Regions from separate parts of the Pleurocapsa sp. FMAR1 genome, predicted to be linked through region 1. Evidence: riboswitches for the same ligand, from Rfam matches in the RefSeq annotation. Region 1 holds a riboswitch; each other region holds the start of a gene.
The links. A riboswitch is a leader RNA that binds a small molecule or an ion and turns the genes downstream of it on or off. The one in region 1 is predicted to bind cobalamin.

Region 1 (3,283 bases):
CACTTAATTATTTGCGTCATCAAAGACAGATAGAAGACGCAACTATCAGTAAGTTTCAACTAGGTTATGCGCCTGCGGGTTGGGAAACCCTTTATCGATATTTAGTTGAGCAAAAACGCTATCCTGTTAATTTTGTTGAACAAGCAGGATTAATTAAACCCCGTAAAACAGGTGGCGGGTATTACGATGTATTTCGCGATCGCCTAATGATTCCCATTATGGACATCCAGGGCAGAATTATCGGCTTTGGTAGTCGGAGTCTGAAGGAAGAAGATCAGCCAAAATATCTTAACTCTCCCCAAACACCTCTATTTGATAAAAGTAAAACTTTGTTTGCCTTAGATCGGGCTAAGACTCATATCAGCCAAGCTGACTGTGCAGTGGTAGTAGAAGGCTATTTTGATGCGATCGCACTTCACGAAGCAGGTATTGGTAATGTGGTGGCATCTTTGGGTACAGCCTTTACTCAAAATCAGCTTAAGCAGCTACTGCGCTTTACTCCTTCTAAACAGGTAATTCTTAACTTTGATGCGGATGATGCTGGCAAAAAAGCTACAGAAAGAGCGATCGCTGAAGTCGAAGATTTAGTCTATGGCGGAGTAGTACAGCTACGTATTCTCAATCTTCCTGGTGGCAAAGATGCGGATGAATTTGTTAAAAGCAGGGAAGATGGCGCAGTATTATATTATCAGGCTTTAGAAGCTGCCCCCTTATGGTTGGATTGGCTAATTAGCCGCTTAACGGCAGACAAAAGCATGAAGGCTGCCGATCAGTTTCAACAAGTAGCAGCAGCAATGATCGTGCTGTTAAATAAATTACAGGATGCAAATCAACGCAACCATTACTTAACTCAATGTGCCGAACTTCTTAGTCAGGGAGATGCCAGACTAGTTTTACAAAATCTGGCTACCCTCAAGTCACAAATCAAATCGCCTCGTCCTAGATATCAGAGAAATTTTACTAAGCAGCAGAAAAATAATTCTGACTCAGCTAAACCAGCTTTTGCGATCGCCAGTCATCCTGAAAGTGAACTATTAGAACAAGCAGAAACTTTATTGCTGAGGATTTATATTCATTATTCTCGATATCGAGAGCAGATTATTGAGCAGCTAGAAAGCAAAGACTTATTATTTAGCATTGCTGTTCATCGGTTTTTATGGCAACAAATTATCGCCATTGAAGATAATTTACCTCGTCCATCATTAGAGAATGCTAATCCACTATTAAGTGAATTACATAACCGTAGTTTAGATTTTCCTAAAAAAATGAATACAGTGACAAAACTGTTTCATTTAGATGAAAAAACCCAAGAAGATGTTTTTCGGGCAGATATAAGAGTAGCAGAAGCGATCGCTTCTCTAGAACAGGTAAACTACCAAAAGCGTCAGATCTACTGTGCAGAACAGCTACAGAATCTCGATCCTGCTACAGATTTAAAGCTAATGAAATATCATTACCAAGAAATTCAAACCGCCGTCGAAAAAATTAGACAACTAGAACAAATACGCTTGGCTTTCTCTCAAGATCCCATTACTCAGTAGATCTTTTACATAATTTAATTATGCAATACACTTTAATTAATGAGAATTGGTTAAGGGGGGTAAAATAAATGAGGTAGCTTGTTGAATAGCTTTAGAACGTTCTCGGTAAGGAACTTTCCCTTGGGGCGAGGTAACATATTGCTCGATAAATTTTAATAAATCGGGTGCAGATTCTATAGGTGCAAGTCGATCCAAAACAAAGGTCAGCTTATCATTAGCAGCTAAAGTAACGGCACAGGAACGGCGACAAGCTGCCATACAGGATACGGGTTGGATAGTAATGCGATCGCTCCAGTCACAATTATCCAAACCTTTTTGCAGTTCTTCGATCAGGTGTTGTCCTCCCGACAGTCCGTGTTTCTTTTTTTGAGTCTCGGAAAAGCGACACAGGCTACAAACTAATAATGTATGTTCAGTCATGGTGATTTCAAAAAAATAGGTGAATTAAAATAAGGAAAAAAGAACGACAACTCGATTAATAATAAGAATCAAATTGAGAGCGAATCGGCATCAAAAACTATGCGGTATGAAGTAGATTGCTAACCTAAATCAACTACAATCTCATACCCTATTTACTGGTTGATCATTTATTAGGTTTTACCCAAGCAGATTTATTCTGTATAGCGATTGAAACACTATTTTCTGATAGCTCTTGGCTTGACTTTTAGCAATTAGAATAATCAATTTAGTTGCTAATGTTGCCAGCAAAACAGCTTGAGTAATAATCAATTTACTCAAAATATTGCTATTGGGAATCGCGCTTAAAATCTTGGTAAAACTGCGTTTAATAATTACTCTGTGGGCTGCCGTAACGTGGTGGGCAATATTCCAAACAGATAATAAATAGTTGTTGAAACTAGAAAGTGTTTAAACATCTGTACCTCGCAGATTAGTTTGTTCATGTAGTGTTAGCATCGGCGGGCATTCTGACTTAGAGAGTTTTAATCTTCTCGTTACAGTTGCGGAACAGCGTTGGATTTACACCAATCTTTCCCCATTACTTCTAATGGCTGATTTTCATTAGAACCGAATAATGTTTAAGGTATCATATTATTATTTTCTTAGCAATAATTGTTAGTAATTAAGCTCAATTTTTTCACTAAGTATCTTTGTTTATAGTTAAAGCAATCTTTTTACTTAAACTTTCTACATAGAATAAAGTTGATACATTTATCGCACTGAGTTAACCTGACTTTAGCTCTTATTTCATTACATTGCTGATATATACCATCCAAAATAGTTAAATGTAATTCTTGGCATTCTAAATTAGCAGTACGAATTTGCAAAACCTTACTTGCAAGAGGCGAAGATAAAAGTTCGCCATAAAAAATTGATAAATTTTCTTCTTGACTAACAGTGTTGATTCCAGTAATTCCTGGTAAATTGTATTCCTTTTTTTCGCCCTGAGTAGCAGATTCTAAGATTTTATAGTAAGGCGGTTCCCATAACTGAGGTGCTGTTGTAAACTCCATCGTGGTTAGGCACTGATTTTCGTTATCATACGCAGAGTGGGCAGCACCAAGCTTGTTAATAGATATTAAAGAAGAGTGTAATACTCTAATACCGAGGTCGTTTGCATAGTATGTTAGTTTTTGCTCGTTGGTTACTTCTTTATCTGAGTCTGTTGATAGCTCTTGATTATCAAATTGTTCACTGCATGAAACTACAGATAAACTCAAAAGACTAACAAGCCCAACATATGCTAATTTTTTCATGAACTTAGAAATCAATGCTTGTAGTTA
Region 2 (3,283 bases), 3.2 Mb from region 1:
GGAATCTGTCTTTAACAACGTATTAGATGCCTTTAAAGCCGTCAAAGAGAAACACGACTTAAAGATCTGTGCCTGTTTGGGGTTACTCAATGAATCTCAAACCCAACGTTTAGCTGAAGTGGGAGTAGATCGAGTTAACCATAATCTCAATACTTCAGAAAATCACCACGAGAATATTTGTAGCACTCATACTTTTCGCGATCGCGTGGCAACAATTAAAAACGTCCAAAAAGCAGGTATTACGACTTGTTCAGGGGGAATTCTGGGCATGAATGAAACCGATGAAGATATTATCGACTTGGCTTATTCTTTGCGAGAGTTAGACGTTACCAGCGTGCCAGTTAACTTTCTAATTCCCATTGCTGGCACACCTTTAAGCGACGTTAATCAGCTAAATCCCCGTCGCTGTTTACGAATCTTAAGCCTATTTAGATTTATTCTGCCTAAGCAAGAAATCAGAATTGCGGGGGGGAGAGAAGTCCACTTGCGATCGCTACAGGTAATGGGTTTATATCCTGCTAACTCTATTTTTGTCGGCGACTATCTTACCACCACTGGACAATCAGAAGACGCTGATTTAGCTATGATTCGCGATGGGGGATTTGTCTTAGAAAACCCCGATGGTTCAATTTTAAACGTAGAAGACAATATCATCTTAACCCGTTAACCCGAACTGACGTTCAAAACTATTAGAAAGTTATTTTGTAAATCTATTGCAACAAAAATTTATATTAATTACAATAGTAAGTGATATATCTTAACAAGGTCACAACTAATGGAAAACCAAGGAAATAAATTCGGCTTTACTAAATTCGCAGAAGACTGGAATGGTCGCCTAGCTATGTTAGGCTTTGTCATTGGTGTTGCTGTAGAGTACTTTACTGGTCAGGGAATTCTTAGCCAAATTGGAATCATGTAGTTCTCTCCAGAGACTATCAACTGCAATCATACATAAATCAAATAGATTCTAATCACTAAAGGAGTTTGGTACAACAAGCAATTGTTGTACCAAACTCCTTTATTTTGGTGTCTGAAGCCAAGTTTATGTTTAGACATCGCCAGAAACTTCGATTTTTGGTTAACAGCTTATTTTGGCTATACAAGTCTTAATTTAAGCTAAATTCCTGATTTACTTGAATATGACTAAGAGTATGATCGAGATAAGTCGGTTCTAATGGGAAACAGTCATTAGAAGTAATGGGGAAAGACTGGTGTAAATCCAACACTGTCCCGCAACTGTGATGAGGTTGACGAGCGACCCCGCGTCGCCGTTAGGCGCAAGGGAATGCGCAAGTTAAATAGTCAACAATCTCTAAGTCAGAATACCCGCCGCTCAAAATAGTTAACCTAATTAACAAATCTGCGAGGTACAGATGGTTTTTGTCAATTCTTCTCTGCAATCGAGTATTAATCAACTTAAATTACAGCCATTGCCTTATCAAAGACCTTTATTAATGATTGGTCATGGTACAAAAAATGAACGAGGTAGACAAACCTTTATTGATTTTGTCGAAGCTTATAAAAAATTGGATACTTCTCGTCCTGTTATTCCTGGCTTTTTAGAGCTTACTCAGCCGACAATTCAAGAAGCTGTAATAGCTTGCGTTGAACAAGGCTATACAGAAATTACAGCTTTGCCAATTTTGTTGTTTGCTGCCAGACACAATAAATTTGATGTTACCAACGAGCTAGACCGATCGCGATCGCCCTATCCTCAGTTAAGCTTTAATTATGGTCGCCATTTTGGGATTACTCCTAAAATTATCGAGCTATGGCGCGATCGCTTGGCAGAGTTGGACAAGCCAGAATATAACCCCCGTAATATTGACCGCGAAGATACTGTACTGCTATTTGTCGGCAGGGGTTCGAGCGATCCTGATGCTAATGGTGATGTGTACAAACTAGCTCGCATAATCTGGGAAGGTAGTGGCTACAAAACAGTAGAAACCTGCTTTATTGGTATTACTCATCCTCGTTTAGAACCAGGTTTTAGTCGGGCATATTTGCATCAGGCTAAACGGGTAATTGTCCTGCCCTATTTCATGTTTACAGGCACGTTAATGGAAAAAATTTTTGATATTACTGCCCAACAAGAAGAACGACATCCTGAGATTGATTTTGCTTGCTTACCAGAAATGGGAATTGCCCCTCAGCTATTGGAGGTAATTAGAGAAAGAGAAATTGAGGCGCAGCTAGGTCAAGTGGCGATGAACTGTGAAATGTGTAAGTTTCGTCTGGCAGCAGTAGATGAACATGGACATGGACACGGACACGGACATGAACATGGACATCACCATCATCACGACAATAGCGATCCTTATGCCAAGGTAAAAGATTATCATCAACGTATCTGGAAAACACCCTAGATTAGTTATTGTTTGTTAGCTTTAGCTTTGATTAGCGGATTTGAATCATCAGCTACCATTGACCAGCAAGGAGCTTTTAGCTGTTCTAAGGCTAACAGACAAGCATATTTAAGCTCAAAAATTGGCGTATTTAAAGTTTCTTTTAGTAAGGAAATTGCTTGAGTTGCTTGAAGATTTGCTAAAGCGATCGCTGCTGCTGCGCGGGATTTTTGAAACTGAGGCGAGGTATTGTGTAGGGCTTCTACAATTAGCTCGTAACTAGGCTGGTAATTAAGTAAACCCAACAGCTTAACCACATGGAAATGTGCGCCATAGTCGTTATGCGCTTCTTCTTGGTAGGTTTGCAATAAAGCTTGGGGTGCAAGCTCAGGGTAAACTTCTAAAAGGGTTTTTCCTGCCAGATAGCACCTGCCAAAATCGGTATGGTAAAGTTCTCTAATTAAAAACTCTATCGATGGTGGCTGATCGTACTCGTGTACCATTTCAATGTCTTGAGGGCGATCGCGGATTACTCGATCTAAGCTAGGTTCAATTTCAGCAAAAGTTATTTTACCCGCAGCTATACCCGCAGCAGCAAGTAATCTCATGCCTCGTAAGCGAAATGCTATAGAGATAGGTGCAAAAGCGATCGCGGAAATTGCCTGATAGTATTCTGTATCAATTAAATCTTGAATGCAGGCGCGTCTGGCGTTAATATCATCGTGTTGCAAAAACTCGACAACCCGATCCATCTGGCTATAGTCATTAGTCAAACGAGCTAAAGTAGCGATCGCAGCACTGGCGGTTGGTGGATCGTCGCTGCTAGTAAATGGTTTAATTCTATCTATAGCTGGCTGGTAATTAAACTTAGCTAAGGTGTGCAGAATAACGCGATAGGTTTGATTAGGCTTAGTTAGTAGTTGGGCGATCGCTTCGAG
Region 3 (3,283 bases), 1.4 Mb from region 1:
TGGCACTTTTATGGCAGAATAACCGTTGTCGAGCGCAAAGGAGGTTCAAGGGGTGCTGCAACTCTTTGTGTCTTGTTAGAGCCATTATTAATGGCAGCAGCAGCCTTATTTATTGGTTTGACCAGTAGCGGGTTGATTTGGTCAGAGGATATAGATTCGCCAATTTCGTTATTTGTCTTGAAGATTATTAATTTGATTACTGATAAATTAAGCTGGCTAACAATCAATGTTGATTCTCAGATTTTGTTATCTGCTATCAGCATTTTAAGTTTGGCTGGCTTAGTAGTAGTGCTAATTGGCATACATCCCTTCATCATCAATCAACTCTTACACCGATTGAGCCGTAGTAAAAACAAAGCTGATGCGATCGCGGCACAAGCTATTAAATTAGATCGATATCCTTTTATTCCTTTTCTAGGGGAAATTGGATTTGTTGTTTTTAGAGCAACTGGATTTATGCTGACTTTTATGGCGTTGCAGTCTGTGACGTGGCAACAGATTCCTCAATTAACCAGTGCCTTTAGCTTTGCTTGGTTGTTAGGCTTGATTGTTCCAGGCGCGCCAGGAGGCTTGGGAGTATTTGAGGTTACCGCTTTTAGTCTTTTAGATAATACTCAGTTTCCCGCAGAAATAGCAGCAGTGGCACTGTATCGCCTAATTAGCATCTTAGCAGAAGCGATCGCCGCAGGAGTATGCTGGAAAAGTAATAGTTAATTCTATTCAGGCAAACTCGCTTTTTTGTGTTTCATGTTAATACACACAGTATTTGCGAGCTAAATTATTTCAATTTCTCCTGTCTGTGGTAGATTGACAGATGGTAGTAAAACAAAAATATACTGCCTATCTAAAATTCGGTTTTAATGATGAGCAGTCATTAAATGTAAAGGGGAAAGTTCAGTGAAAATCTGGCACTGTCCCGCAACTGTAAAGAGATTGTCGTCAATTTCTGTAGTCAGAATGCCCGCCGATACTATATACAACCACACTTAGATCATATCTGCGAGGTACAGATAATGTTAAATTCACTTCATAACAATTGTCGTTGGCTTACTCTACGTAGCTTTAACTTTTTTAAGCATTTATTACTAGTAATAAACCAAAATAATTTCAAACAAAAAGCACTTCTTAATTTAATAATGGAGCGGTAGAAATTGAAGTACCGTGCTTTTGGCTGACAAACAACTAATTAGTTAATTACTACTCTAAAGTTTGTTTTGCTGAATTTTGTTATTCAAAAAAACAAAATATCTGTAGCTATTGATTGGTGTTTACAGGGTTTTGAATCAAATTTAATCACAAATTATGAACAAAAATAGTGCGATCGCGCAACTTTCTCGTAAGGTAATTGCTTTGGGTTTTCTGGCTAGTGTCTTCGGGAGCATTAGCTTACTGCTTATCCCTTCCCCTGCGCTGGCTCATCATGCTAGCGGTGGAAAACTTCCTAGCAGTTTTGCATCGGGGTTTCTTGCTGGTTTGGGTCATCCTGTAATTGGCATCGATCATCTCGTTTTTGTGATTGCTATTGGCTTATTAGCAGCTTTAAGCAGCAAATTAGGTATGGTTATTCCTCTGACATTTATTCTGGCTACGGCTGTGGGTACAGGCATACATTTACAAAGCGTTAATCTACCGATACCAGAATTAATTATTTCAGCTTCAGTGCTAATTGTGGGCATCTTCTTGGCAAAAGAAAATAAAACTAATTTAGCTTTATTAATTATTATTGCTGCGATTGCTGGTATTTTTCATGGTTATGCCTATGGCGAATCTATTGTCGGTGCTAGGGCTAATGCTGTAGGGGCTTATCTACTTGGTTTTTGTTTAATTCAGCTAGGGATTAGCGCGATCGCTTTTTATGTCGGCAAATCGATTCTCAAAAGAGCTTCGGGATCACCCAGCTTACCTCTACGTTTTGCTGGATTTGCCGTGTGTGGTATTGGGTTTGCCTTTCTCTCCAGCAACATCTTAGGTTAATTATTTATCAGACTTTAATTATTATGCACAAAATTCCCGTTACCGTAATTTCAGGCTTCTTAGGCGCAGGCAAAACAACCTTAGTGCGCCATCTACTGCAAAACAACCAAGGAAGACGCATCGCCGTCTTGGTTAATGAGTTTGGCGAAGTAGGTATTGATGGTGATTTATTGCGATCGTGTCAAGTTTGCGATGAAGAAGATGGCGATAGTAATATTGTTGAACTTACCAATGGTTGTTTGTGCTGCACTGTGCAGGAAGAATTTTATCCAGTCATGCAAGAATTGCTGAAGCGTCGCGATCAAATTGACTGTCTTTTGATTGAAACTTCGGGATTGGCTTTGCCCAAGCCTTTAATTCAAGCATTTCGTTGGCCCGCAATTCGCAATAGTGCCACTGTAGACGGAGTAGTAACCGTAGTAGACTGCCATGCTTTGGCAACAGGCAACTTAGTAGGAGATATTGACGCTTTAGAGTCTCAAAGACAGGCAGATCCTAATTTAGAACACGAAACGCCCCTTGAGGAACTTTTTGAAGATCAGCTAGCCTGTGCTGACATGGTGTTGCTGACCAAGACTGATTTGGTTGATGAAGATAGATTGAGCAAAATCAAAGCTTGGCTAAAACAAGAATTACAGCCTGGGGTAAAAATAGTCACTGTAAGCAAAGGAGAAATCGCTCCAGACCTTTTATTAGGCTTTAATGCTGCGGTTGAAGATCATTTAGATAGCCGTCATTCTCATCACGATCACGAAGCAGAACATGAACACGACGATGATATTAATTCCATTGAACTAATATCAGAACAAGCCTTTGAGCCTGAAGCTTTAACTAAACAACTCAAGCAATTGCTTCAAGAACAAGAGATTTATCGCGTCAAAGGATTTATCAATGTGCCAAATAAGTCAATGCGCTTGGTGTTGCAGGGAGTAGGCAATCGTTTTGATACCTTTTACGATCGCCCGTGGGCAGCCGATGAACCAAGACAAACTCGCTTAGTGCTAATTGGACATAACTTAAAGCGAGATTTAATAGAACAATCTATTTTGGGCGATAAGGCAGTAATCTAGTTTTGATCGCTGACATTGTACTTAATTCAGTTTTACATAGTGTGCAGTTTATAATTTGTCAAGGTGAAAAACTCTTACGAAGCAAGGTTTGCTACATTAGTATTAGATATAAATACTTAACGTATCCTTTTTCCTATAGCTCACACTATCTATCTCAATTACCATGAAAATTAAATCGTTAGCGGTCATACTTGCTGGATTAGGCGTTGTTATTGGCGGCGCGATCGCATCTCCAGCTA

Region 2: another riboswitch for cobalamin. It lies ahead of SLP02_RS04200 (sirohydrochlorin chelatase); the one in region 1 lies ahead of SLP02_RS19905 (DUF1636 domain-containing protein).
Region 3: another riboswitch for cobalamin. It lies ahead of SLP02_RS13060 (HupE/UreJ family protein); the one in region 1 lies ahead of SLP02_RS19905 (DUF1636 domain-containing protein).

Annotation. Positions count from the first base shown of each region.
Region 1 covers NZ_OY762512.1:4,071,982-4,075,264, forward strand. The annotation lists gene dnaG (DNA primase) at 1-1,541, shown strand, start outside; gene SLP02_RS19905 (DUF1636 domain-containing protein) at 1,578-1,961, opposite strand; cobalamin riboswitch at 2,440-2,587, opposite strand; gene SLP02_RS19910 (hypothetical protein) at 2,675-3,256, opposite strand.
Region 2 covers NZ_OY762512.1:844,247-847,529, forward strand. The annotation lists gene bioB (biotin synthase BioB) at 1-667, shown strand, start outside; gene SLP02_RS04195 (high light inducible protein) at 776-919, shown strand; cobalamin riboswitch at 1,150-1,349, shown strand; gene SLP02_RS04200 (sirohydrochlorin chelatase) at 1,374-2,366, shown strand; gene SLP02_RS04205 (HEAT repeat domain-containing protein) at 2,372-3,283, opposite strand, start outside.
Region 3 covers NZ_OY762512.1:2,708,876-2,712,158, reverse strand. The annotation lists gene SLP02_RS13065 (lysylphosphatidylglycerol synthase domain-containing protein) at 1-714, shown strand, start outside; cobalamin riboswitch at 836-984, shown strand; gene SLP02_RS13060 (HupE/UreJ family protein) at 1,303-1,974, shown strand; gene cobW (cobalamin biosynthesis protein CobW) at 1,998-3,044, shown strand; gene SLP02_RS13050 (COP23 domain-containing protein) at 3,208-3,283, shown strand, end outside.